Regions from separate parts of the Mesorhizobium sp. 8 genome, predicted to be linked through region 2. Evidence: riboswitches for the same ligand, from Rfam matches in the RefSeq annotation. Region 2 holds a riboswitch; the other holds the start of a gene.

Region 1 (14,035 bases), 1.8 Mb from region 2:
ACTGGTCGAGCACGCGGGTAAGCCAGACCGCCCCCGCCTCCTTGTTCCAGTGCTCGACCGAGCCGCCCGGCGTGGCGATCTCGTAGGGGCTCATCGAGGCGTCGCCGACGAAGACGACCTTGTAGTCCGGCCCGTATTTATGCAGCACGTCGAAGGTCGGCAGCGTCTCGGAACGGCGGCGGCGATTGTCCTTCCACACGCCTTCGTAGAGGCAATTGTGGAAATAGAAATATTCCATGTGCCGGAACTCGGCGCGGGCGGCGGAAAACAGTTCCTCGACGGCCCTGATGTGGTCGTCCATCGAGCCGCCGACGTCGAAGAACATCAGGAGCTTCACCGCGTTGCGCCGTTCCGGCCGCGTCCTGACGTCGAGATAGCCGTGCTCGGCGGTGGCGTGGATGGTGCCGGGCAGGTCGAATTCCTCCTCCGCGCCCTCGCGCACCCAGCGGCGCAGGCGTTTCAGCGCCACCTTGATGTTGCGCGTGCCGAGCTCGACCGTGTCGTCGAAATTTTTGAACTCGCGCTTGTCCCACACCTTCACGGCGCGACGGTGGCGGCTTTCGTGCTGGCCGATGCGCACGCCTTCGGGATTGTAGCCATAGGCGCCGAAGGGCGAGGTGCCGGCTGTGCCGATCCATTTCGAGCCACCCTGGTGGCGACCCTTCTGCTCCTCCAGGCGCTCTCTCAGCGTCTCCATCAGCTTGTCGAAGCCGCCGAGGGCCTCGACCAGTTTCTTCTCCTCGTCGGTCAGGTGTTTTTCGGCGAGCTTGCGTAGCCAGTCTTCCGGCAGGTTGGCGACATCGACGCCGGCTTCGCCCGACAGCGCCTCCAACCCCTTGAAGACATGCGAAAAAACCTGGTCGAAGCGGTCGATATGGCGCTCGTCCTTCACCAGCGCCGAGCGGGCGAGGTAGTAGAAGCCCTCGACGTCGTAGTCGACCAGCCCGGCCTCCAGCCCTTCCAGCAGCGACAGATATTCCCGGAGCGAGACGGGGATTTTCGCCGCTTTCAGTTCGAGGAAGAAGGGAAGGAACATTTTTCTCCTACAACAGATCGTATTCGATAAACCCGGTCCGCCGCGCCACGTAGTCGTAGAGCTTTCGCGCCGTGGCGTTGGTTTCGTGCGTCATCCAGTAGACGTTGGCGACGCCGATCTTCGCCGCCTCCTGCTTGACCGCCTCGATGAGGGCCGCGCCGACGCCCTTGCCGCGCGCGTCCGGGTCGGCGAACAGGTCCTGCAGATAGCAGTTGTTCACCAGCGACCAGCAGGAGCGGTGGTAGAGATAATGCGTCAGGCCGACGGCTTTGCCGTCCAGCAGGGCGATGAGGCCCTTGGGCTCGAACTCACCGGCCGTGAAGAGGCGCTTCCAAGTGGTCCGATAGACTTCCTCGGGCACCGTCGTCTTGTAGAATTCGAGATAGGCCGTCCACAGCCGGCGCCAGTCGGCGTGGTCGGATTCCTGCAAGGGACGAACGATGATGGCGGACATGGTTTTCCTCCCGATTGGCGACCTGTTCTAGCGGCCGCGGTCGCAGGCGGCGATAGGACAGGGCAGGCTTTTCCGTTGCCACGCTGCCTTTCGGCCCTGGCCTTTGTCAAAGAGCTGACCTCTTATGCCTGAGGTCGGGAAGCGGGCGCGGGGGCCGTGCCTGCTAAGTTAAGGTATGGCGCGGCATCCCGCGCCCGCCGGTGTCTTGCCTCCCCGAGGGGCGCTGCCGCCTTTCGGGCGGCCCGCTGGCTCGGTCGAGGCCCGGACTTGGGGGTTCATCGCCCAGCCGCCTACCGTAGACGACCAGCCCGGCACCGTCTCCTGCCACAAGCGCCCGGTTCGCGACCCGCGTTCCCGCACAGGAGATGACGGGCAGTATAGAGCGGGCGGAAAGGACGGGGATAGATTTCGGGAAGATTTTTCGCGGAAGGAGGCGCGGCATGGGCGTCGCCCTCTCCCCGTTTACAGTAGGGCTATCGCATATGGCGCTCCCCCTCTCCGTCGCGCCCTGCGGGCGCGCCACCTCTCCCCCCGTTTCGGGTGGAGAGGATAGGCCGGCCGCAACTTGGTGCCCATCCTCTCCCCTCACGAAGTGGGGGAGAGGTGGCTTGCGAAGCAAGACGGAGAGGGGGAGCGCCATAGGCGATAGCCCTGCCACAAGGGGGAGGGAGACGCTGATGCCGCCGTTTTGTCTAAAACCAGCAAGGTTGGCAGGCTGTAGCAACACCGCAAGTCCCTCCCCCTTGCGGGGAGGGGACAGGGGTCTGCATCGATTGAAATGAGGAAAAATCAATATGCGATAGCCTACCGGTAACGCGAAGAGGGAAGGCGGCGCGATCACCCCTGCCTTCTCGCCATGAAGGCCAGTCGCTCGAACAGATGCACGTCCTGCTCGTTCTTAAGCAGCGCGCCGTGCAGCTTGGGCAGCGCGTTCTTCGGGTCTCCGCGCAGATCGGCGGGATCGACGTCGTCGGCGACCAGAAGGCGGATCCAGTCGAGCGCTTCGGAGGTCGAAGGCTTCTTCTTCAGGCCGGGCACTTCGCGGATCTCATAGAATTGGGTGAGTGCGGCGCGCACGAGGTTCTGCTTGATGCCGGGATAGTGCACGTCGACGATTTTTTGCAGCGTCTCCATGTCCGGGAAGCGGATGTAGTGGAAGAAGCAGCGGCGCAGGAAGGCGTCCGGCAGTTCCTTTTCGTTGTTGGAGGTGATGATGACGATGGGGCGATTGGCGGCGCGGATCGTCTCGCCCGTCTCGTAGACGAAGAACTCCATGCGGTCGAGTTCCTGCAACAGGTCGTTGGGAAACTCGATGTCGGCCTTGTCGATCTCGTCGATCAGGAGCACGACCTTTTTATCGGCGGCGAAGGCGTCCCACAATTTGCCGCGTTTGATGTAGTTGCCGATATCGTTGAAACGCTCGTCGCCCAGCTGGCTATCGCGCAGGCGCGAGACGGCATCGTATTCGTAAAGGCCTTGTTGGGCGCGCGTGGTTGACTTCACGTTCCATTCGATCAGATCGAGGCCGAGTGCGGCCGCCACCTGCCTCGCCAGTTCGGTCTTGCCGGTGCCGGGTTCCCCCTTGACCAGCAGCGGCCGCTCCAGCGCGATCGCGGCATTGACCGCCACCATCAGGTCCTTGTCGGCGACATAGGCGGCCGTGCCTTCGAAACGCATTCCTGAACTCCATTCTCAACGTCCAACCGGTCTAGAAGCAGATGGCGGTTGGTGCAACCGGCACGTTTGAGGGGCGGCGCCGCGCAGCGGCGACGGAGAGGGGAAATTCGACGGCGCTGTGCCTTCCCGCTGGCGAACGCCTTCGCCACGCTCTATATTGGACCCCGACGGTCTGCGCCTCGCGGCAGGAGAGACATTTCCCCGGGGCCTTATTGATCCCTAGGGAGCTGTCCCTGGCCAGGCCCGTGGGCTTGGACATATGGCGCCCACCTACTTTGTAGGTTCCCGGGATCGACTTCTCCACCGGTTGCGTGGATCGTCACTTTTCCAAAGCAACAATCCATATCCACAATCTGTCAGGCGTGCCGCGCGGCGCTTTCCTGCTCGTGCCGCAGCGTGGCGATGAAGCGTTTTGTCCGCTCACGCTGCGGGTTGCCGAAGACCTCGGCGGCCGGGCCTTTCTCGACGACGATGCCCGCCTCGAGGAAGATCACCTCGTCGGCGACCTTGGAGGCGAGGCGCAAATCGTGCGTCGCCATCACCATAGTGGTGCCTTCCTCAGCCAGCCGGTCGAGCACGTCGACCACTTCCTGCGCGAGTTCCGGATCGAGCGCCGAGGTCGGCTCGTCGCACAGAAGCACGCGCGGCGAGGGCGCCAGCGCGCGCGCGATCGCCACGCGCTGCTGCTGGCCGCCCGACAGCGTCGCCGGCCAGGCGTCGGCCTTGGCCGCCATGCCGACCTTCTCCAGCAGTTCCATCGCCCGTTCGCGGGCCTTGGCTTCCGGCCATTTCAGCACGACCGTCAGCCCTTCCATGACGTTTTCGATCGCCGTGCGATGCGGGAAAAGCTGGAAGTTCTGGAACACCATGCCGGTCTGGCGGCGCAGGCGCTGGATGTCGCCGGTGGCGACGCGCCGGCCGGTGCCGAAGGTAAGTTCTTCCTCGCCGATCTTGACCGTGCCGGCATTGGGCAGTTCCAGAAGGTTGATGCAGCGCAGCAGCGTGCTTTTTCCCCCGCCCGAGGGACCGACGAGCGCGGTGACGCTGCGCTCGGCCATGGTGACGGAAACGTCCTTCAGGACGACGTTGTCGCCGAATCGCTTTTCGATATCCTTCAGCTCGATCATGCGCGCGCCTCCAGGAAGCCGCCATAGCGGTTGAGCCGTTCCTCCAGCCGAACCTGCAGCGCCGACAGCACCGAACTCATGGCGAGATAGAGGAGGGCGGCTTCGATGTAGAGGATCAGCGGCTCGTAGGTGGTGGCGACGATGCGCTGGGCGGCCTGGAACATCTCCGGCACGGTGATGGCGGCCGCCAGCGAGGTGTCCTTGACCAGCGAAATGAAGGTGTTGGAGAGCGGCGGCACGGCGGTGCGGGCGGCCTGCGGCAGGATGGTGCGGCGCATCGCCTGGCTCCAGCTCATGCCGATGGAATAGGCCGCCTCCCACTGGCCACGCGGCACCGAGGCGATGACGGCGCGGATGATCTCGGACGAATAGGCGCCGATGTTCAAGGTGAAGCCGATGAGGGCTGCGGTGAAGGCGTCGAGCAGGATGCCGGCGGAAGGCAGGCCGTAGAAGATCAGGAAAAGCTGCACCAGAAGCGGCGTGCCGCGAAAAATCCAGACATAGAAGCGCGCGACGGCTACCAGCGGCTTCGGGCCGAACAGGCGCGCCAGCGCGGTCAGCAGCCCGACGGCGAGCCCGAGGACGAAGGACAGAAGCGTCAGCGGCGCGGTGAAGAGCAGCGCCGCCCATAGAAGCTTGGGTAGCGAATCCAGCATCAGTTGCAGCCAGTCTGGCACTCTTTTTACTCCTCGGCCACGGGTTCGAGCGCGGCTCTCGATGAGGCCTTGCCTCGAACATTCGCGCCACCCCTCATCCCCCTGCCGGGACCTTCTCTCCGTAAACGGGGAGAAGGAGATTGGCCGCACGGTCGCCGCTTCTGTCCTCGCCCCGTTTACGGGGAGAGGATGCCGGCAGGCAGGTGAGGGGCAGCGCCCAGCGCTCGATACTTACGACGGCCGATATCACAAGAAAAGCGGCGCCCGGGAAACCGCGCGCCGCATGAACTTTATGGGTCGCCGTGCCCCTACTGGGAAACGTCCTGGCCGAAATAGGTGTCGGCGATCTTCTTGTAGGTGCCGTCGGCCTTGATGTCGGCCAGCGCCTTGTTGATGGCGGCGACCAGTTCGGCGTCGCCCTTGCGCACGATGATGCCGGAATAGTCGGCGTTCTTTTCCTGCGCGGCGATCTTCACGGCGGCGTCGGGCTTGTGCTTCTTGAAATCGTAGAAGGACAGGCTGTCGTTGATGGTGGCGTCGGCGCGGCCGGTGAGCACGAGCTGGATCGACTGGTCGAAGCCGTCGGTGCCGACCAGTTCGGCGCCGTTCTTCTCGGCCAGCTTGCCGAAGTTGGAGGTCAGCGACTGCGCCGACTTCTTGCCCTTCAGGTCGGCGAAGCCCTTGATGTCGGCATTGTCGGCCTTGACGATCAGCACCGCCTTGGAGGCGATGTAGGGATCGGAGAAGTCGTACTTCTTCTTGCGTTCCTTGGTGATGCCGACCTGGTTGATGACGGCGTCGTAGCGGTCGGCGTCGAGGCCGGCGATCAGGCCATCCCACTTGCCCTCCTGGAACTTCGCCTCGACGCCAAGGCGCTTGGCGACCTCGCGGCCGATCTCGACGTCGAAGCCGACCAGCTTGTTGTCGGCGTCGTGATAGGTGAAGGGGGCGTAGGTGCCTTCGGTGCCGATGCGGAATTCGCCGGACTTCTTGATCTTGTCGAAGTCGGCGCCGGCCTGGGCGGCGGCAACCGCGGCCAGCGACAGCGCGCCGGCGGCAAGCAGGGTGATGAGCCTTTTCATGGTCTTGAAGTCCCGTTTTTCGACCGACGTTTGCCGGTGCTGGTGAGGTGCTGCAATCTCGCAGAAGCGTGGTGCAGGCTTAAGGAATCAATTTTCAATTCAACGCGCTTTCTGAAATCTGATACCATTGATTTGCCTGTTTGTGGACTATTTGCGCGCGCCCATCCCCGCCGCCACGGCAACACAAGACACGGCGCGGGCGGAACAAATACCGGGTCTTCCGCGTTGTGACGCGTTCTAGGGCGCTGTGGCTTGTCTTCAAGGCCGGCGCGACGGGTTTTGCGGGAGCGCGGATGATGATGCAGGACCGTGCCGGACGCACGTTCATTCGTGCGGCGATGCAGGCACCCTATCTCGGCCGGGCCGAGGAGCACGAACTGGCGCTGCGCTGGAAGGAGAAGGCCGACCGCCAGGCGATGCATCGCATTGCGTTGGCGCACATGCGCCTCGTCGTCGCCATGGCGGCGAAGTTCCGCCATTTCGGCCTGCCCATCGGCGACCTCGTGCAGGAGGGCCATGTCGGCCTGCTGGAGGCCGCCGCCCGCTTCGAACCGGAGCGCGAGGTGCGCTTTTCCACCTATGCGACGTGGTGGATCCGCGCCGCCATGCAGGACTATATCCTGCGCAACTGGTCGATCGTGCGCGGCGGCACGTCGTCGGCGCAAAAGGCGCTTTTCTTCAATCTGCGCAGGCTGAGGGCGCGGCTCGCCAGCGGGGCCGGGCCGCTGACCAGCGAGGCGCTCTACCGGCATGTGTCGATCAAGCTCGGCGTGCCGGAAGCCGACGTGGCGCGGATGGATTCCAGGCTGTCGGCCCCCGATTCTTCGCTCAACGTGCCGCTGGCGGAGGAGGGCAGCGAGGAGAGGCAGGATTTCCTCGTCGACGAAGAGCCCTTGCCCGACGAGATCGCCGGCGAGGCGATCGATGTCGAGCGGCGTTCGATCTGGCTGCATGCCGCCCTTTCCTCGCTCAACGAACGCGAACTCCACATCATCGAGCGCCGCCGGCTCACCGACGAGGGCGCGACGCTGGAGGAATTGGGCACGGCGCTCGGCATCTCCAAGGAGCGCGTGCGCCAGATCGAGGCGCGCGCCATGGAAAAGCTCAAGGCGGCGCTGGTCGAGCAGAATCCGGAGTTCCTGAAGGCGGCGTGAGTGCGTCCTTCGAGGCTCGCCTTTTTGGCTTCGCGTACAATCTTCATCGTCGGCGAGGGCTCGCACCTCAGGATGACTGCCGGTGCCCGCTTCCTTCGTTGGCCCTGCAACCGGCTTGCCTCATCCTGAGGTGCGAGCCGCACGACCTGCGAATGCCGGGAAAATCGGAATGGGGCGAGCCTCGAAGGACGCACCCTACCTGTCGGTGACGATCTTTACCTTGTCGCCGGCCGAGACGTTGCCGGCGGGGCCGATGGCGTTCAGCACCTTGAACAGGTCTAGCTTGCGGTCGACGCCGGTCATCTGCGCGGCCAGCGTGCCCATCGTCTGGCCGGCCCGGACGGCGACGACGCGGACGCGCAGCGGCTTCAGCGCCGCCTTCTCCTGTGCGCTGAGGAGGCGGAAGGTGCCGCTGACGGAGCGCGCCACCGGATCGAGCGTGGTGCTGGCGGCGGGCGCGGCGGTGAGCAGCCGGTAGACCTGGCCGCCGGCGCGGATGACGGCGATGTCGAAGCGCCAGCCGTCGGCGCTGGCCTTGGCCACCACCGCCTCGTTGCCATTGATGGTCTCGGGATGCACGCTGGCGTCGTCCAGGCCCGCCACCCAGCCGCTGCGGACATAATCGGTCAGCGCGCGATTCTGGTCGAGCGAAACGCCGTCGAAACGGATCGCCATGTTGCCGGGACCGGTGGCGGTCACGGCGCTCGCCGAATTGTCGATGATGAAGCCGTCCGGCACCGAGAAGGCGACCCCTAGCTTCGGATGCAGGAAGGTGTTGCCGCGCACATAGCCTTCCTCGGGCGTGTCGCCGTAGAGGATGCCGTCGATGCCGGCGAGATAGGAATCGCGGTCGCGGGTGCCGACGCCCGGCGGGCCGAAAGCGCGGGCGTGGCGCTGCGCCAGCTCGATGCGCTGCGGCGTGTTCGGATGCGTGGCGAGGAAATCCAGGCTGGGGTCGGTGGCGCCGCTGACCGAGCGGAAATCGGTGTAGGCCGACATCGATTGCAGGAAGCGGCTCGCCGCATAGGGATCGTAGCCGGCCTCGCCGACCGACTTGATGCCGATGGCGTCCGCCTCCAGTTCCTGGTTGCGCGAGAACTGCGCCAGCTTGAGCTTGTTGCGGATCAGGGCGGCGCGCGCCGTCGGGCTGTCGCCCAGCACGTCGGAGACGACCTTGGTGGCGAGGCCTTCCTCGGCTTCCAGCTTCTGCCGCGCCAGCCCGTGGTTGGCGGTGACGTGGCCCATCTCGTGGGCGATGACGGCGGCGAGCTCGGCCGAATCGTTGGCCAGCGCCAAGAGGCCGCGGGTGATGTAGAGATAGCCGCCCGGCAGCGCGAAGGCGTTGACGTTGGGCGAATTCAGGATGGTGATGCGATAGGTCTGCGTCGGGTTGGCCGACACCGTGGTCAGGCTGCCGACCACCTTGGCCACCATGCGTTCCAGCTTGGGGTCGGAATATTCGCCGCCATAGGTGGCGAGGATGCGCGGATGCTGCGCCCTGGCGAGTTCCGCCAGCTTGCTGTTGGCGGTGACGTTGTCGACCGTGACCGGCCTGTCGGACGGCTGGAAGCCGGATTCCTCCACTCGGTCCGGCATGATCGACTGGCAGGCGGCCAGCACGGCCGCCAGCGAGGCGAGCGCGATCGCACGCGCCAGCCGCTTCAGGCGGCCCGCGGTCTGGGTCGGGAGCGTATCGAGGCCGGTCGGCAGGTCGGCTTCCTTTCCGGTTCGTTTCGGCAAATCAGGCAGCCGGGCCCGTCTTGCGTATCGCAGTTCGGAGGCGGGCTCCAGCCCGTTCCGTAGCCGGACCGGCGCTTCGCCGCCGCTTCGCCGTCCTTGGCCCTCAATTATGTCGGCTTGCGGGCAACATCGCGTGATCGGCCGTCTTGCGTGCCGATATAGCGCTGGAACGCCTCGGGTCCAGTGCCGGCGAAGAAATCGCGCGCCGGCCCCGTTGCGGCGATCGCGCCGTCCTCGAGGAAGACGACGTGATCGGCAATGCGTTCGGCATCCTGCGGCTGGTGGGTGACGAACAGCACCGTCATGCCCTTTTCGCCGTGCAGGTCGGCGACGAGGTCGAGCATGTCGGCGCGCAGCGCCGGGCCGAGCGACGCGAAAGGCTCGTCGAGCAGCAGCACCGGGCGGTCGCGCACCAGGACGCGCGCCAGCGCGACGCGCTGGCGTTCGCCGCCGGAAAGTTCGCGCGGCAGGCGCTTCTGTTTGCCGGCAAGCCCGGTGCGCTCGAGCGCGGCCGAGATCGCCGCGCGGTCCTCCGCCGTCAGTTTCAGCGAAGGCGAGCGGCCGAGCCCGACATTGCGCTCGACGCTGAGATGGGAAAACAGGTTATTTTCCTGGAAGACCATGGAGACCGGCCGGGCGGCCGGCGATGCGTCCGAGACATCGACGCCGTCGATCAGCACGCGGCCCGATTGCGGCACCTCGAAGCCGGCGACGAGGTTGAGCAAGGTGGACTTTCCCGAGCCGCTCGGCCCCATCACGGCGGTGATCGCGCCGGCGGGAAAGGCGGCATCGAAGCGGAAGGTCGCCTCGCCGTAGCTGAAGGCGACATCGTCCAGCTGCACGGCAGCGCCCCTGTGCTCGTTCGCACTCATGCGGTCCGCTCCTTTCCGAGCCGGTCGGCGGCAAACACCAGAAGCAGGCATACCAGCCCGAGGATGAGCGCCAGGCCGGCGGCATCCGCCGTGCGATAGCTGCCCATGCGGGCAAGCAGAAGATAGGGCAGGGTCTGCATGGAATCCGAACCGAACAGGGCGATGACGCCGAGGTCGCCGAGCGACAGCGCCATGGCGAAGGCGAAGGCGGTGGCGAGCGGGCGCCGCAGGACCGGCCAGTCGATGAGGCGGAAGCGGTTCCAGCCGGCAATGCCGAGCTGGGCGGCGAGCCGCTCGTGCCGTTCGCTGGCGGCGTCGTAGGCTGGCCGCACGGCGCGGATGGCGAAGGGCATGGCCATCACCGCGTTCACCGCCGCGACCATGACGGGCGCCGCGCCGAAGACGGTGCCGAGATGGCGCAGCGCCAGGAACCAGCCGGCGCCGATGACGATGGGCGGCACCACCAGAACGAAACCGGCGCCGGTGTCGGTGAAGAATTCCAGCATCGAACGGGGGCCGTTGCGGCGGGCAAGCGCCAGCGCGCGGCGTGCCATGGCAAGCGCCAGCGACAGCACCGCCGCGAGCACGGCGGAGACGAAGGCGAGCAGGATGCTGGTCAGCGCCGCCTTCTGCACCGAGGCTTCGCCGACCAGTCGCGCGAGATCGGCCTGCAGGCCGGCGGCGACCGTCGCCAGCATCGGCCCGGCGACGAAGGCGAGTGCTGCGACGATCAGCGCGGCGTCGAAAGCGGTCCCCGCCACGGACGGCGTCGTATAGCGGCGCGGCGCGACGCTGAGGCTCGATTCGCCGGTCATGTCGGCACCGAGCCGGGCAAGCAGGGTCACGACCACCGCCGTCAGCGCGATCTGGAGAGCCGTCAGCGCCACCGCCCGCGCCGGATCGAAATCGAAGCGCAGCGCCTGGTAGATGGCGACCTCCAGCGTCGAGGCGGCGGGGCCACCGCCCAGCGTCAAAACGATGGTGAAGGAGGTGATGCACAGCATGAACACCAGCCCGGCGATGCCGGGCAGGGCCTGCCGCAGCGCCGGTCCTTCGATCAGCCGGAAGGTGGCGGCCGGTCCCATGCCGAGCTGGCTGGCCAGCCGCCACTGGTCGGTGGGGACGGCCTGCAGGGCTTCGAGGAACAGTCGCGTGGCCAGCGGCAGGTTGAAGAAGACATGGGCGACGAGGATGCCGGACAGGCCGTAGATGCCCGGCCAGTCGCTGCCGGTGGCCGACGACAGGATGCCGGCGAAATAGCCGGCGCGGCCGTAGAGCGCCAGCACGCCGAGGGCTGCCACCAGCGCGGGCAGGGCCAGCGGCACGGCGAAAAGCTGGAGGATGAGCGTGCGGCCGAAAAAGCGCGGATGGCGGGACAGCGCGCGCGCCACGAACAGTGCCGGCAGCACCGACAGAAGCGTGGAGAGCGCTGCCTGCCAAAGGGTGAAGCGGGCGACGCGCAGGAGATAGGGATCGAAGGCCGAGACGGCGCCAGAGAGGTCACCGGCGCCTGCGGCGAGCAGGCCGACAAGCGCGCCACCGATGAGGGTGGCGACGAAGGCGAGGGCGAGGACGCCGAGGGTGACGCGGGAGTCGTTTCGGCGAAAACTGTGCATCGTTGCGCTGCCCCTCACCCTTACCCTCTCCCCGTAAACGGGGAGAGGGGGACGCCGACGCTGCAACTGCGCGCCTCTCCCCGTTTACGGGGAGAGGATGCCGGCAGGCAGGTGAGGGGCGGCACTTTCATTCCGCTGCTCGCTTCACTTGCTCATCACGGAAAGCCATTCGTCCACCCAGGCCTTGCGGTTCTTTGCCACTTCCTCGGGGGTGAACATCAATGTCTTTGCCGGCTTGACCAGCCGGTCGAAGGCTGGATCGAGCGGCTTGTCGGTCTTGCCTGCGGGATACATCCAGTTGGTCTCCGGAACAGCGTCCTGGAAGCCGGGGCCGGTCATGAAGGTCAGGAATTTCTGCGACAGCGGGTTCTTGACGCCGTTGGCGGTGATGCCGGCGACCTCGATCTGGAGATAGTGGCCTTCCGAGAAGCTTGCCGCCTGATAGCGTTCGGTCTTCTCGGCAATCATATGGTAGGCCGGCGAAGTGGTGTAGGACAGCACCATCGGCGCCTCGCCCTTGGTGAACAGGCCGTAGGACTCGCTCCAGCCGGGCGTCACGGTAAGCACGCGGCCCTTCAGCTTCGCCCAGGCGCTTGCTGCCTCGTCGCCAGAGACCGATTTCACCCACAGAAGCAGGCCGAGGCCGGGCGTGGAGGTGCGCGGATCCTGGATGACGATCTTTTGCCCCGCATCGCCTTCCACCAGGTCTTTCAGGCTGGCTGGCGGGGTCTTCAGCTTTTCTGTGTCGTAGACGACGGCGAAATAGCCGTAGTCGTAGGGGACGAAGGTGTCGTCGCTCCAGCCGCCCGGAACGGTGACGCCGGAGACTTCGCCGTGCGGCGAAAACAGGCCGGTCGCCTTGGCCTCGGCGGTCAGGTTGGTGTCGAGGCCGAGCACGATGTCGGCCTTGGTGGAGGTGCCTTCCAGCTTGAGCCGGTTGAGCAGTGCGACGCCGTCCGCCACCGAGACGAAATCGACCTCGCAGGCGCATTCGGCCTCGAAGTTCTTCTTCACCACGGGGCCGGGACCCCATTCGGAAGTGAAGCTTTCATAGGTGTAGACGGTCAGTTTTTCCGCGGCCGCCACGGGGGCAGCAAAAGCGGCAACAGCTGCCACGGACAACAGGAGAGAAAACAGCCTGCGCATTGGCGCCTCCTTCATGGTTTCAGGGGAATGGCGCCTGGCTAGAGCGTCTAATCCCTCCGCCGGTACAAACCGGATCAGGTTCAGCGGGTTGGCGAGAAGCCTCTCAGCCGGATCGCAAGGACCGGCACCCCGTTAGAGCGGGATGAGACATAGGGCGGACGCACGGCGGAGGCAAGCGAAAGGTTTTGCGGAGGCACAACCGTCGAGGCGTGGATTCCCGACCCTCGCCGCTCCCTTCGGTCACTCACGAGGTCGGGAATGACGACTGTGTTTGGTGCTGCGGCTAATCTCCTACGTTGGCGATTACCGGAAGCAGTCAAAGAAGCCCGTCATTCCCGGCTTCGTGAGGGAGCGGAGCGACCGGAGAGTGTCGGGAATCCATGCCTCGACCGCAGCGCCGGTCAAGCCACGGCAAGACCAAAGCGAGGAACAGAAGATTGCCGTCACCGCGCTTCCGTTTCGGCGAACGCCCTGCTATGGCGCTGGCCCGATGAGCACTTTCACCATCCTTCTCGGCGGCGAGTTGAAGCGCACGTCACGGCTTGCCCGGCAGATCGCCGATAGCCGGATCATTGCCGCCGACGCGGGCATTGGCCATGCGACGGCGCTCGGCGTCGTGCCGGAACTGTGGGTCGGCGATTTCGATTCCGTGCCGGTCGACCTGCCGGACGCCTTGGAGGCGGTTCCGCGCATGACCTTTCCGGCCGAGAAGGACAAGACTGACGGAGAACTGGCGGTGGAGGCGGCGTTCGCGCGCGGCGCCACTGCGCTGGTTCTGGCCGGCGCCTTCGGCGGGCCACGTGCCGATCATGCCTTCCTGCACATGGTGCTGGCGATGCGGCTGGCCGAGGCCGGCATCGACGTGACGCTGACCAGCGGTACCCAGGAAGGCGTGCCGCTGCGCAGCGGACGCGCCCGTTTCGACTACGAAGACGGCACGCTGTTCTCCGTCCTCGGCTTTTCCGATCTCACGGGCCTCAGCCTCGCCGGCGCGAAATGGCCGCTCGACAATGTTGAGGTGCCGTTCGGTTCCTCGCTCACCATCTCCAACGAAGTGCGCGGCGGACTGGAAGTCGCGCTCGGCGGCGGGCGGGCGATGCTCCTGGCGCATCCTTATCCGGAAGGCTGACATGGCTCCACCGCTCCTCAACCTTGCCGGGATAAAACTCACCTTCGGCGGCACGCCGCTGCTCGACGGCGCCGACCTCGCCGCCTCCGCCGGCGACAAGATCGCGCTGGTCGGCCGCAACGGTTCGGGCAAGTCGACGCTGCTGAAGATCGCCGCCGGACTGGTCGAGCCGCAGGACGGCGAGGTGTTCCGCCAGCCGACCGCCACCGTGCGCTACCTGCCGCAGATGCCGGACATGGACGGGTTCGCCAGCGTGCGCGCCTATGTCGAGGCTGGCCTGGGTCCGGCCGACGATCCGCACCGCGCCACCTACCTGATGGAGCATCTGGGACTGACCGGCGAGGAA
Region 2 (14,035 bases):
ACATGACGTGTTGATCTAACGCGAGAAAGGTTGAGCGGCCGAAGGCAAATCGTGCTGTTGTTTCGTGACATCCAGTAGTTCCTCGAAGCGAGGGGCGCGGGCCATCTGCTCGATCTATGAAATAGATCCGAACGAGATGGGTGGCGGCCGCCCTGGGCCAGCGACCGATCGGTATTTCTCTGGAACAATTTCATCCTGCACCGATGAATTCCTCCCATCCGCGCTGTCCTTGTCCATAGCCGAGCCCGGATGGTCCGGCGGCCTCACACGCTCAGACGATGGGTATGCAAAAAATGCTTCATTGCCGCCCTGCCTCAAAACCCCACGCGGCAAAGTAGTAATTTCCGAACAAAATTACTAGTTTCTGGAAATGGGACTTCCGACCCGTGGAAGCGGCTGCTTTCGGGAAGCGATCAATGATCAGGAACGACCGAAATTAAGGTCGGCTGCAGAACGGCAGCTTGCCGCCTGGTGATCTCCAGAACCGGACAGTCCGGTGTCGGCCCCCAACCGGCCACTCGTGACGCTCCCATTGGTGTTGCGGGTCTCCCGTTGAGGAGGTGCGGCGGCGATTCAGTCGATCTCGACGTTCATGGCGAAGTCCCAGGTGCCGGCGCCGTTCTTGGCCAGGCCGATCATCATCAGGCCGAGCGCCTCGAGCGTGTGGGCCATGTGCAGGCCGCCGACGTCGAGCGGACGCAGCCCGAGGCTTTCGAGGAAGGCAGAGACGCGCGCCTTCGCCTCCGCATCGTCGGCTGCGATGAATGCGTCGAGCCGTCCGCCCTTGGCGAGGACATGACCGAAGATCGTGTTGAACGCCTTCACGACATGCGCGCCGGCGGGGAGGCCTTTGGCTGTCTCCTGCGCACCGGAACTGTCGTGGGGCGTGACGAGGCCCGAGAGGTCGGGGGCAACCGGGTTGGCGATGTCGACAATCACCTTGCCGTCGAGCGCGTCCCCAAAGTCGGCCACCGCGGCCGCCGCGCCGGAGTAAGGCACGGCGAGGATGACGATGTCGCCCGCAGGCGCGGCGCCGTACGTCCCCGTGGTCGCGCCGGACCCGAGCTTGTCGGCCAGCGCCCGCGCCTTGGCGGGGTCGCGGGTGACCACCTCGACGATATGCCCGGCCTTGGCGATACGGCCGGCGATCGCCGTGGCCATGGTTCCTGCGCCGACGATGCTGATAGTGCTCATGTTCGATCTCCTGATGTTTGGAATGCTACTTGTGGCCTTGACCAGGATCAGCCGGCCGGGAAGTAGTGGCCGTTTTCCATGTCGGCGATCAGACCCGGCTGAGCGGGCTCCCAGCCGAGGGTCTGGCGGGTGACGAGGCCGGATGCCGGAACGTCCAGCGTGACCAAATTCGCGAGGAACCCGAAGTATCCCGGCAGCATCAGGACGTCGGCGGGAATGGGCACGGCGGGCAGGCCGAGGCGGCCGCCAATAGCCTCGGCGATTTCGCGGAACGGGATACCCTCGTCGCCGACCGCGTGCCAATTTTTGCCGGCTGGGGCCTTCTCCAGCGCCAGGCGAAACAAGGCGGCGAGATCGCGAGCGTGCACGGCTGACCAACGGTTTGCGCCGTCTCCGGGATAGCCGATGACGCCCTTCTCCTTCGCGAGCCTGATCAGCAGCGGAAGGAAGCCGGCATTGTCGGTCGTGCTGTGCACGATGGGAGATCCGCACAATCGAAGACCGTACGCCCCGCTCAGCGAGGCCGACCGCAGTGGTTTCCACGATGTTGCGAACCCGCAGCGTGCCCTTATATGTGTCGCCCGCTGGAAGGGCCGGATCGTCCTCTGTGGCTGGCCGGCCCAGCCCTTCCCAACCGGGTGAACCAATGCTTCCCGATACGACCAGCGGCTTTCCGGTCCCCGCCAGTACCTCGCCGTAGGCAAGCATGATCTGGGCCTCCGCTGCAGCCACGGCGTCGATGCCGCCGGACGGAAGCAGGTCCTGCCGGTGCGCGACGTGAATGACGCCGTCGGAGTCGGCGGCCGCCGCCTTGAGCCCGTCGATATCCTCGAGGCTGCCGTGCCGAGCCTTCGCGCCGAGCGCGGTCAGCTTGGCTGCGGACTCGTCCGAGCGGGCCAGGGCGGTGACCTCGTGGCCGGCGGCAACGAGCTCGGAGATGATGTACGGACCAGAATGGCCGGTCCCCCCGGCGACAAAAACATGCATGGTACTGCTCCTTGTGGGCGATGCGGGAAGTCGGGGGGCGGGCGTGCTCAGCCGTCGAACTTGACCAGGTCCTTGAAGATCAGTTGACCCCAGCTATTTCCACGCGCCTGCACAAGCAGCCCGCCTTCAGAAAGCCCGCCAAGTTTGATCGGCGCGAAACCGACATTTTCCGCGAGCGCACTGATCTCCGCCGCGGCGCCATCATCGTCGCTCGCCAGGAACACGACCCTCCTGCCACCATGTACGGCCGGATCCTGGGCAAGGACCGCGGCGACCAAATGGTTGAAGCCCTTGACCAGTTTTGCACCAGAGAAGGCCTGAGCGACGAACCGGGAAGAAGGCTGTCCTCCCAGTTCCTCAGGGGGCACGCCGTAGGCATTGGTCACATCGACGATGGTCTTGCCCTGCCAGTTGGAAAGCGCCTTCGCGACATCCGGGTGCTGTTCGAAACGGACGGCCAGAAAGACGATGTCCGCTTTGACGGCGTCAGCCAGTGTTTTGGGAAGGATTGTGGGTCCGATCGCGCTTGCAGCGGATGCAAAGCTTTCCGGGTCGCGCGTGGTAGCAACGGATACTTCGATGCCCCTGCGGGCGAACGCCTTGGCCAGAGCCTGGCCGATATGGCCGAAGCCGATGATTGCGTAGCTCATCTATATTCTCCTTGGGTTGATCACGCCCTACGGCGCTCCGAACAATCGAATGGAGAGCCGGGCGTGCGTGTCAGAGTTGCGCCAGGCCGCCGTCGACGGCGACTTCGCTGGCGGTCATGAAGCTGCTGTCCGACGAGGCGAGAAAGGCGGCCACCGCTCCGATCTCCGCCGGATCGGCCATCCGCTGGAGCGGATTCATTGAGGCAAAGACCTTCTGACCCTCCTCGCCCAGCGCTTCCTTCGCGAGTTCGGTCGCGGTCGGGCCGGGCGAAATCACGTTTACCCGGATGCCGGTGCCCTTCAGATCCTCCGCCCAGGTCCGCGCGAGGTTGCGTACTGCCGCCTTGCTCGCGCTGTAGGCGCTGAATGCCGGGGCGCCCGTGGTGCCGGCGCTCGATCCGGTCAGGATGATCGAACCGCCCTGGCCCATCAGGGGCAGCGCCTTCTGGACCGTGAAGATCGTACCCTTCACATTGGTGTCGAAGGTTACGTCGATGTGCCCGGCGGTGATCTGGCCGAGCGCAAGCTGGCTTCCCACCCCGGCATTGGCGAAGACGATGTCGAGGGTTCCGCGCTCGGCCTTCACCGCCGTGTACAGCCGGTCGAGGTCGTCTGGATCGGAGACCGAGCCTTTCACCGCGCGGGCATTTGAGCCGAGATTGGCCACAGCGGTGTCGAGCGCTTCCTGCCGGCGGCCGAAGATGAAGACAAAGGCCCCCTCTTCAATGAAGCGCTTTGCCGCGGCAAGGCCGATGCCAGTGGCGCCGCCTGTGATGACTGCAACCTTACCTTCAAGCTTTCCCATGACTTTCCCTTTCGTGGTGTCGGGACAGCATTTGTCCCCGAGAACCTCGAAATGGGTCCGCCGGCGTTAGTTGTGGAGTGCGCAAGCGCGCATATCGGTGGTGCGAAATCGATCCGGCCGGGCGACTGTCGCCAGCCGCGACGATCCCTATCCATCTCCCAAAAACCGAGCCGCGCTCGTCGGCATATGCTATAATGACCGCCTTATTGCCCTTCGGCGTGTTAGATATGAGCTTTGGAAGAAGCACCGTGCGGTGCGAGGTTGCACCATGATCGACTGGGACGACGTCCGCTATTTTCTTGCTGCCGCACGCGGAGGCTCGGTCCGAGCCGCCGCCGAGCGCCTCGGGGTGAATCACTCGACCGTGCTGCGACGCATCGCCCAGCTCGAGCAACGGCTGGGCGTGCAGATGTTCGAAAAGCTGCCCTCTGGCTACCGCCTGACTTCTGCGGGCGAGGAGGTCCTCGAATTTGCGGAGCAGATGGAGGCGTCATCACATTTGCTGGAGACGCGCATCTTCGGTCGCGACCAGGGTGCGCGCGGGCTTTTGCGGGTGACGCTTCCTCCGTTCCTCGCCACACACCTGCTCATGCCGGATCTCGCCGACTTCGCGCGTCTGCATCCGGACATCGAGATGGAAATCTTGTCGTCGGGCGAGGTAGCGAATCTCACCAACCGGGATGCTGATGTCGCAATTCGTATCGTCGCCAACCGCAAGACCCTGCCGCTCAATCTTTACGGGCTGAAGGGACCTGAGTTGTTCAGCGGCGTCTACATGTCTCGTGATCGACTAGCCGCGTGGCGTGCGGGCGCGGCGAATCCCATCCGATGGATCGTCATAGATGATCATGGAATTCCGGACTGGGCACGCGAGGCAGAGGTCCACACCACAGCAGTTCCTTTCAGGACCCCGGACGCCGAGACACAGATTGCAGCGGCGCAACAAGGGATCGGAATGACGAAACTGCCATGCTTCGTCGGAGATGCCGACTCCTTGCTGGTGAGGGTGCCGGGCACCGACCTGCCCATGCATGGAACGCTCTGGCTTCTCACACAGGGGGAGACGCGCAAGACCAAGCGCGTGCGGCTCTTCACCGAGTTCGTATCCCGCAGGCTCGCCGCCTACGCGCCGCTTCTCGCAGGGCTGTCTGTATCGGGCGACTGATGCGGAGCAGGTCGCTGGCGATGCGTGCAGTTGACGAGCGCCTGTAAGAGGATAGCCCTGGAGGCACCACCCGGTGGAAGGGGCTCTAACAGCGCTTTATCCAAAGTTGTTCCTGAAAACCGTCGTTCCGATTTTGGCCCCGGCTCTGCCGCCGGTCGCGAGCCAAACGAATGTCAAGTTTTGGCGGCGACGGAGGAACCCGGACGGCGGTAATGAGGTCGTATTCGGAGCGGCAGATTTCCGGGGAACCTTCCCCAAGACCGGACCGTCCGGAGACGGCCCCCAAGCTGTCTCGTTATGCACCGGCGAGATATTCATTCGAGAAGTAGTCGCCGAAATCGGGGCGGGTCGTCAGCGCATCTCCCGTCGCGTCGCGCAGGATACCGGCCGTAAACAAGAATCCACCCATCGCCTCGATCTTGCTGCGATCGATTTCGCCGACGGTCCCATCCGGGCGGGCAAGGTAGTTGCCCTCCACCAGCGCCTTCATGGAAGCGCGGATGAAGGCGGGGTTGGTGACCATGCCCTTGTTGGCCTCCACCAGCAACGCCGCAGCCTCGTCGGGATTGGCGGCCGCGAAGGCATAGCCGTGACGGGTTGCCCGCCCGAAGGCCGCCGCTCTTTGCGGATGCTCGGACAGGTAAGCATCGCTCGAGACGATGAATGTCGTGTGCTGGTCCGGCACGCCGTAATCTGCATAACGGAAGGCGCGCTGCGGCTTGTTTTCCAGTTCGGCCTTGATCCCTTCCCAAGTGTAGACCTCGAGTGTGAAATCCACCGCGCCGTTGGCAAGCGCTTCGTAGGCTGAGGTGCCCAGCGTCACCGTTTCGAACCTACCCACGCCGCCGCCGTTGCGGATCAGCGTACCGATCAGCGCATTCTCCCAGTCGCTGCCGAAGCCGCCATAGGTCTTGCCGTCAAGGTCTCTCGGACGCTGGATATCCGCTCTGTCGGCCTTGAACACCAGACGCCCTGTTTCGGTCTGCACGACGGCATAGACGGCCTTGAGGTCAGCCCCGGCTGCACGCTGGGTGAAGAAGCCGATCGCGCCGCTGACGCCGAAATCGGCCACCCAATTGCTGACCAGTGTGCCCGATGCGGTGTCGGCATAGGGCAGGATCTCAACATCCAACCCTGCCTCGGCATAGAAGCCCTTGTCGCGCGCGACATAGAGGCCGACATGGTTGGTGTTGGGCGTCCAGTCGAGCGCAACTGTCACTTTCTTGCGGCCGGCCTCTGCCCAGGTGGGGGTTGCGCAGGCCATGCCTGAGGTGAGGCCGAGCAAGAGTGCATCGCGGCGGTTGATCGTGGTCATGGGTCGGGTGCTCCAATGGTTCAGGCTTCGAGAAGCGTTTCCAGCACAGCGGCTTCCACCACGCTGGCGTCCCGCAGACCGGTGGCGCCGGCGTGGCGCGGTCGTGGCAGCGGAACGGAAAACTCGCGGACGACGCGAGCCGGACGTGCTGACAGGACGTAAATGCGATCTGACAGGAAGACAGCCTCGCGTACGTCGTGCGTTATCAGCAGCGCCGTCCAGCAGTGGCGCTGCCACATGGCCTCCAGCCAGCGCTGCATGCTGGTGCGGGTAAGCGCATCGAGCGCGCCGAACGGTTCGTCCAAGAGCAGCATGTCCCGCTCCTGCACCACGGTGCGCAGAAGGGCGGCGCGCTGTCGCATGCCGCCGGAAAGCTGGGCCGGATAATGGTTCTCGAACCCTGCCAGCCCGAATTCCGGAAAGAGCGGCAGCACCTTTTCCCGCGCAGGCTTGCGCCCCATGCCCTGCACCTCGAGGCCGAGGGTGACGTTGTCGAGGATGCGCCGCCACGGCATGAGGGCGTCGCGCTGGGGCATGAAGGCGAAGCGGCCGACTTCCGGACCAAGCGGCTGGCCCTCGCAGCGTATGCTGCCGCTGTCGGCACGGATGCCGCCAATCAGCATCTGGAACAGGGTAGACTTGCCCGCACCCGACGGGCCGAGGATCGACACGAACTCGCCTGCGTGTACGTCGAGCGAAATGCCGTCAAGGACAGGCGTAGTTCCGAAAGCCTTGCGGATATCTTTGAGTTCGAGCTTCGGCGTCATGGCGCCGGCTCCCGCTGCAGGCGTAGCCAGGGCATGGCCAGACGTTGGACGAGCACCGTGGCGGCGAACAAGAGCAGGGTCAGCGTCGCGCTTACGCCGACCGCGGCGAGCACGAGGTCGGGCCGAAAATTGTTCTTGGCGTTGAGAATGTAGATGCCCAGGCCGCGCGCCGCGCCGGCGTATTCGGCGAAGATCGCACCGACGACCGCGTAGGTGATGGAGATGCGCAGGCCGGCGAAGAAGAAGGGCGCTGCCGATGGAAGGCGAGCGAGCCGGAAACTTCGCCAGCGCCCTGCGCCCATGGAGCGCAGCAGCATCGATATCTCCTTTTCCGTCGACTCGTAGCCCTGCACCAGCGCGACCAGCATCGGAAAGAAGGTCACCAGCGCGACCAGCATGATCTTCGGCATCAGCCCGAAGCCGAACCAGAGCACGACGAGCGGCGCGATGGCGACCAGCGGCAGCGTCTGGCTAACGATGAAGACAGGAAACAGCGCCCGCCGCATTGCTTGCGAGAAGTCGAGCAGGATGGACAGGACAAACGCCGTCGCCAGCGAGCAGCCGAAGCCGAGCAACGTCGCGCGGATGGTGGGCAAGGTATTGTCCCACAGTGCTGCGCGGTTCACCCATGCCTGTTCGGCTACCCGGATAGGAGACGGCAAAGTGGTCGCACTGATGCCGGACAGATAGGCATAGAACTGCCAAGCAAGCAGCAACGACGCGATGGCGATCGCGGCAGGCCCCGTCCGGGCCAGTAGGGAAAGTGTTTTGGACATGGTGCAGGCGCCTTGCGCGGACAGCGCGAGGCTCAGACGGCGGTCGGGCTGTTGGCCGAAACGGTGAGGTCGAGCGCCAGATGGCCTTCGGGAGAGCCGAAGCGCAAAAAGGCCTCGCTGAGCGTGGCGAATACCGGACCGGCATCGCCGCGTAGCGTGGTGCAGAAATTCTTCGACCGGCCGAACACGCCTGAGCGCTTCATGAAGTCGATGCAGCCGTAAATCTCGTCCATATGGTGGGCGGCGCCCAGCGGGTAGAGCGAGAGCTGTGCGCCGACTTTCTGGCCTGTTGCGGTTGCGTTTGTCACGGCGGCCAGCGCGGCATCGATCCGCTGGGCAAGCGGGGTGGTGGCCTCCAGTCCCTGGATGGGCGTGCAGATCGGATCATCCGGCTCGCCGGGGCAGCCTCGCGACACGGTAGCGTGCAGTACGCAATGCACACCGCGCTGGGACGCGGCCACGTGGAGGTCGCGCATGGCGGGAAACAGCTGTTCGGGCGGGCCGACCAGAAGGGTGGAAAGATCATCTGTCTCGATCCGGAAGCGGTCCCGGTATGGATCGAGTGCCGACAGGCTGCCGAGGATGACACGGACGAAATCGTCCGTCATCGGGTACAATGCGACTTGTGCGCCAGAAAACATGATCCGCCTTGCTCCGCTGGTATTATCCAGATCAGCTTGAGGGTTTCGCGGCATGGCGCTGCGGTCTCAGCCCCGGCAATACGGAGCACCCCTGTGGTGAGGCGGTACTCAACACAAATTTGGCGACGGCGCAAGGCGTCTATGTAATTACCCTCGGGAGGCAGCGGCGATGGAAGAACGCAACAATCGCTTGTAGAGCGGTTAGATTAATTCCGACTTCACGCCGGAGGAGATATAGCAGCCGCTAAAGCGGCAAACCCGCCTTGATATAGCCGTCGAGGAAATGTTGCCGGTCCTCATCGCGCCTAAAATGCTGCATAGCTGCCCAACGCGATCCGAGAAAGCCTGGATTAATCTCCAGGAACCGGCTGGCTTCCTCGTGAGCTTCTTTGAGCCGACCGAGTTGCGCCAGGCTCGCGGCAAGGATGCGCTTTGCCGGTAGCCGGCCGACCTCCTCCTTGCAGAGAACCCCGACCGCCTCGGCATAGTGGCCGGCGGCATAGTATGCGAAGCCAAGGTCCCAATAGTACCAACCCGGCGGAAAGGGGTTGAGCCGGAGAGCATTCTCGGCCAGTTCGACGGCATCGTGAGGCTGGCCTTGCAGGACCCTCAAGCCCGCCATGTTCACCATCGTATCGGCATGGTTCGGGTTGATCCGCAGCGCCGTTTGTAATGCGGCTTCCGCCTCATCGAGTTTGCCCTCGCAGAGCCGGGCATACCCAAGCACGCTATGCGCCATGGGATCGTTCATATCGAGCGACATGGTTTTCTGGGCGCAAGCGAGCCCCAGGGCCTGGTTCGCGTCGAAGTCCTCCCCGTACTGGATCGCCGCGCTGTAGTACGAGACGGCCAGCCATGCATAGGCCTCCGCCAGATCCGGATCGAGCTCAATGGCCTTGGCAAGGAAAGTACGAGCGAGATCGTTCCCCGCGGGTGAGTGCATGACAAGAACGCGCCCGCGAACGAGGAAGTCATACGCTTCGATCGTCGTCCGGCGCCGGGGCGTATCATCGAGCACCGGTCCAAGCGGCAGCACGTCAGACAAGGCCGCGACGACCTTGCGTACGACCAGATCCTGCAGACCAAAGACGTCGGCCAGATCGCCATCGAAGTGCTCGGCCCAAAGGCATCTGTTCATCGTCGCCTCGGTGAGGCGAACCCCAATTCTGACCTGGCCTGCGACGCGGCGCACGCTTCCCTCGACGACATGGCGGGCGCCGAGTTCCTTCGCGATCGATTGCGTATCGGCGGACCTTGACTTGAAAGCGAACGATGAATGGCTCGCGATCACAAGGAGGCCAGGCACCTTCGACAGGTCGGCGATCAGATCCTCCACCAGACCGTCGGCGAAATGCGCCTGCTCCGGATCGAGGCTCATATACGAAAAGGGCAAGACTGCGAGGGAGGGGTCCGCTTCGAGCGCCCGGCCGGCGTCGATGATGGGAGCCTCGCGCTCCTGGATGGTGAGCGGGCCTGCGAAACGATAGCCCACCCGTGGGAAAGTCGCGATCCACTCTTCCCCGTCCGGCGAGACCCGAAGCCGTCTCCGGAGTGTGGCGATCTGAACCGTCAGGTTGCTTTCTTCAACATTGGTATCTGGCCAGGCGGCATCCATCAAAACCGCCTTGGGCACCACCTGACCGCGCGCCTCCACCAGAGCCTGCAGCAGCGCGAAGAGTTTGCTTCCCATCGCAACAGGAAGGCCGTTCTCGAAGAGTGCGCTGCTGCCAGCGTCGAGCACGAAGGGGCCGAATGCGAAGCGCTGAGGCGCCATGGCCTATCATACGACCTTCGGACGAAATTTTGTGGCTTTCGGAAAAATTTTGGAATCTGTTCGGAGCGTCTTCAGGATTGCCGCCGCGAAATCGCCGATGCTCTCCACCTCGGGCCAGCCTAAACGGGACCTGGCCAAAGCTTGGCAAAGCACCAGGGGAGTTAATCATATGGCAAAGCTAACATTGGCGACGAGCGTGCTTGCCGGCGTGACCGCGCTTTGCGGCGCTGCCGCAGCCGATTCCTCGATGGTCGGCCCTACATACATCGGGGATCGTGCGGCGGACCCCGAGGACGAGACGTTCGCCTATCTGGTGAAGCCTGATGAAAGTGATCATCCGATCGCTTTCATCGGCCCGGCCCGCAATTTCGGCCCCGTAACCGGCGAAGCGGAGAAGGACACGATCGGGTACCTGCCGCTGCTCGCAGTGCAGGGAGATGGCTTTTGGTCATTTGTGCTCGCGCGCGAGTGAGGTTTCAAATGCGGCGAGGACTATGGAATCGCCGCCTGCCGTGACGGGTCGCCGCCTGCCCACCGATTCTCGCGGGCTGTCTGATGACGTAAACAGACATTTGATCAATCGACCTGATGGGAGGCCACTTTACCTGTGTTCGGAGAACAAAATCGGAATCGCTCATCACGGTGGATCAGATCCACGCCGTCGCGATAATTAGCGCTCGTGGACAAAGGGTATCCATAGTTTGACTGCGGCGATGGCGACGAAGCCGAGGTAGGATTCCTTGGTTTTGTCATAGCGGGTTGCAACGCGCCGCCAGTTCTTGAGCTTATTGAAGAGCCGCTCGATCTGGTTGCGCCATTTGTACTTGGCTTTGTCGTGTGGGATCAGCTCGCGCCTGTTGCTTTTTGAGGGGATGACGGCCTCGACCTTGGCGCTGGAGATTTCGTCGCGAATGGCATTGGCGTCGTAACCTTTGTCGGCGAGGAAAGCCTCGATCCGATTGGAGATCATTCGGAACAAGGGCGCAAAGCCTTGTGTGTCATGCGTTTGTCCGGGCGTCAGGATGAAGCCGAGCGGACGGCCTTTCGCATCGCAGCGGGCATGGAGCTTGGAGGTGAAGCCGCCGCGCGATCGACCAAGCGCCTCGGTCTCCTGAGTCCCCTTTTTATGCCGACCGCACAATGATGTGCCCGGACAACAGTGCTGTCGATCATGTCGGCGCTTCGATCCCGCTCGACCATCTCCGCCAGCGTTTCGAGCATCGCCTCGAACACGCCGGTTTCGACCCAGCGTCGATATCGGCGGAAGACGCTGTTCCATTTGCCGTATTCATCTGGCAGGTGTCGCCATTGCGCTCCCGTGCGCGCCATCCACATCATGCCTTCGAAATAGCGCCGATTGTCCTGGGCTGGGCGGCATCCGCGTCCTTGCTCAGCGGGAAGAAGCGGACCGATCACCGCCCATTCATCGTCCGTCAGACCAATCCGTTCGCCCAAGGCTGCCTCCAAATGGAAGCCTTGAATCAAAACCCGATTCCCCAGTCAACCTTTGTCCACGAGCGCTAGTCACGCCGAACTCGGGAACGCGGCTCACAAAACGGAGATCATGCCGCCGTCGACATAGATGATTTGACCATTGACGTAGTCCGAGGCTCGCGACGCGAGGAAGATGGCGGTGCCGATCAACTCTTCAGGCTTGCCCCAGCGTCCTGCCGGCGTCCGGCCCTTGACCCAGGTGTCAAACTCCGGATCGTTGACGAGCGCCTCGTTCATGTCGGTCAGCATATAGCCGGGGACGATCGCGTTGGCCTGAATGCCTGATTTCGCCCACTCGGCTGCCATACCGAGCGTCAGCATCTTTATGCCGCCCTTGGCGACGGTGTAGGGAATGACTGTGGCGCGCGCGAGTTCGCTCGTCAACGAACCGACGTTGATGACCTTGCCGTGTTCTTTGTGAGGGAAAGGCGGAGCGCCACAGCGAGCCTAGTCCCGAAAGTGTCCTTCCTTGGCAGTCCTATCCGCAATAAGCCTTGACGCGCGTCCGGGCCGCTGGTATCCGTTTCGTCAATGGGACATTTTTAATACCTATCGGGACAAAATAAGTCCCTTCATGCGGAGGCGTACTGATGCGAAGTGAACCGGTTCTGACGTCAAAGGACAGCATGAATTCGGTGCTGGGTGTGCCCTGGGCGGCAACGCTCGATTTGAGGTCGGGCGCTCTATGGCCGCCTTCGCACGTTGTCACGTGCCGCCTCAGCGATATGGCGGGGCGCTATGCTGACCGCGCCGCGGAGCAGGAATTGTTGAACCAATCTGATCCGCTGATCTATCGGGCAGACGAGATCCTCGCGCCGGAAACGCGAGGCGAACTGCACACCAGCGTCACCGTGGTTTTTCCAGGTAAGGTTGGTGACGAATACTTCATGAGCAAGGGCCACTACCAGGTCGATGATGCTGCGGTGAAGGTCTATCTGGCCGTCTCCGGCACAGGCTACATGCTGATGCAGAACGCGAAGGGCGATACCATGGAGGTCCCCATGGCGCCGGGCACGATCGTCTATTGTGCCGCAGGCTGGGCGCAGCGAACAGTCAATGTCGGCAACGATCCATTCGCCTACTTCAAATACTGGCCAGCGGATGGAGGTCACGACTACGAGCGCGTCGCTCGCGAAGGCGGATTCCTCAAGCGGGTCGTCAAGCGCAACGGTCGCCCGCAAGTCATAGATGCAAAAGATATCTGATCGCGCAAATGATGCTTGAGCAATCGGCGAGCAGGTTGAACCGCATAAAGAATCCAATAGTAATCAGGGAGGAAGAATGATGTATAAGAAAATATCCACAGCAATCTCGTTCGCAATGACTCTCACATTGCTACCTGCAGCGCTCGCTACCGGTTCCGGTGCGGCCGCCGCTGACGAGCCACTGAAGGTTTCGTGGATTTTGTCCAAGGCAGCGGCGCAAGCCGACCACCGGGCTCTCGATGGCTTCAACAGCTACATCAAGGAAAACAATTTGAACTGGACCGTCGACGTATCCGACGGCAAAGGGTCACCGGCCACAGCCGCTGAACTCCTTGAAAATGCGGTTCAACGCGGCTCTTCGGTAATCATCCTATCAATGGTAGATATGCGCGCCTCGCAGGCGTCTCTTGATAGTGCAAGCGCGGCCAAGATCCCGGTCTTCACGATCGATGCCGGATGGACGCCCGGTGTTGTGGTCGACATCACCGCAAACAACTTTGCGATGGGCGCAATCATCAACGCCTACATGGCTGATCGTCTGGGTGGAAAAGGCGGCGTAATCGCCTTCAAGGAAAACTCCCATCACGGCGTGCGCAAGCGCGGCAAGGAATTCGACGTCGTCATGGGCGAGGCACCCGGCATCAAGGTTCTCGCCGACCATCAGATCGATGTCACCAATTTCTACGCTGACTCGAAAAACGCGATGGAGGATTTCATCACCCGCTTTGGCGATGAGGTCAACGGCGTGTTCGCCGGCTGGGACGAGCCCGCAATGGCCGCCGCCGATGCGATCAAGGAGGCCGGGCTGAAGAATGCGTTCGTGGTCGGCATCGATGGAAATACGGCCGCGATGAAGTACATTCGAGACGGTGGCCCGTTCGTGGCGACGGTCGCGCAACCGTTCGAGAAGATGGGCTCGCAAACTGGCCAGTACATCTCTGACATCGTTGTCAATGGAAAGGATCCGGATACCGTCATACCGGTCAAGCAGGTTTACCTGCCAACCTGCCTGATCACGGCGCAGAATGTGCCTCCGGAAGGCGAGCTGCCGTGGAAGGCATGTGAGTGACCCCTTCGACAAAAGTGAAGTAGGGTTGTTCACGTAAGGAACGTCTACTGTACGTCTCCCGAAACCGAGAAACCGTTTCGGGAGAGGTGCACGACGTACAGAGCCAGAGCGTGCAAGCGGCTGCAAAAGATCGCGACACCCTTTGGTTTTCGAGACCGAGATTGCTTCCCCACAATACGGTATACTAGCCGAC

What was found. A riboswitch is a leader RNA that binds a small molecule or an ion and turns the genes downstream of it on or off. The one in region 2 is predicted to bind thiamine pyrophosphate.
Region 1: linked by a shared signal. The riboswitch ahead of thiB (thiamine ABC transporter substrate binding subunit) and the one ahead of FGU64_RS20950 (YkoF family thiamine/hydroxymethylpyrimidine-binding protein) in region 2 are both predicted to bind thiamine pyrophosphate.

Annotation. Positions count from the first base shown of each region.
Region 1 covers NZ_CP040914.1:2,511,640-2,525,674, reverse strand. The annotation lists gene FGU64_RS12235 (VWA domain-containing protein) at 1-1,036, opposite strand, end outside; gene FGU64_RS12230 (GNAT family N-acetyltransferase) at 1,044-1,490, opposite strand; gene FGU64_RS12225 (MoxR family ATPase) at 2,328-3,167, opposite strand; RNA gene ssrS (6S RNA) at 3,334-3,489, shown strand; gene FGU64_RS12215 (amino acid ABC transporter ATP-binding protein) at 3,524-4,294, opposite strand; gene FGU64_RS12210 (amino acid ABC transporter permease) at 4,291-4,971, opposite strand; gene FGU64_RS12205 (amino acid ABC transporter substrate-binding protein) at 5,259-6,032, opposite strand; gene FGU64_RS12200 (RNA polymerase factor sigma-32) at 6,329-7,186, shown strand; gene FGU64_RS12195 (M48 family metalloprotease) at 7,382-8,851, opposite strand; gene thiQ (thiamine ABC transporter ATP-binding protein) at 9,034-9,798, opposite strand; gene thiP (thiamine/thiamine pyrophosphate ABC transporter permease) at 9,795-11,414, opposite strand; gene thiB (thiamine ABC transporter substrate binding subunit) at 11,559-12,560, opposite strand; TPP riboswitch at 12,595-12,702, opposite strand; gene FGU64_RS12175 (thiamine diphosphokinase) at 13,051-13,689, shown strand; gene FGU64_RS12170 (ABC-F family ATP-binding cassette domain-containing protein) at 13,691-14,035, shown strand, end outside.
Region 2 covers NZ_CP040914.1:4,358,321-4,372,355, forward strand. The annotation lists gene FGU64_RS23590 (NAD(P)-binding domain-containing protein) at 574-1,194, opposite strand; gene FGU64_RS23595 (NAD-dependent epimerase/dehydratase family protein) at 1,242-1,670, opposite strand; gene FGU64_RS20920 (NADPH-dependent F420 reductase) at 2,229-2,831, opposite strand; gene FGU64_RS20925 (SDR family oxidoreductase) at 2,902-3,636, opposite strand; gene FGU64_RS20930 (LysR family transcriptional regulator) at 3,905-4,801, shown strand; gene FGU64_RS20935 (ABC transporter substrate-binding protein) at 5,097-6,116, opposite strand; gene FGU64_RS20940 (ABC transporter ATP-binding protein) at 6,137-6,883, opposite strand; gene FGU64_RS20945 (ABC transporter permease) at 6,880-7,659, opposite strand; gene FGU64_RS20950 (YkoF family thiamine/hydroxymethylpyrimidine-binding protein) at 7,692-8,300, opposite strand; TPP riboswitch at 8,291-8,403, opposite strand; gene FGU64_RS20955 (winged helix-turn-helix domain-containing protein) at 8,545-10,074, opposite strand; gene FGU64_RS20960 (hypothetical protein) at 10,073-10,546, shown strand; gene FGU64_RS23600 (IS5 family transposase) at 10,745-11,215, opposite strand; partial or broken gene FGU64_RS23605 (transposase) at 11,218-11,490, opposite strand; partial or broken gene FGU64_RS20970 (SDR family oxidoreductase) at 11,623-11,979, opposite strand; gene FGU64_RS20975 (glucose-6-phosphate isomerase family protein) at 12,159-12,773, shown strand; gene FGU64_RS20980 (sugar ABC transporter substrate-binding protein) at 12,850-13,842, shown strand.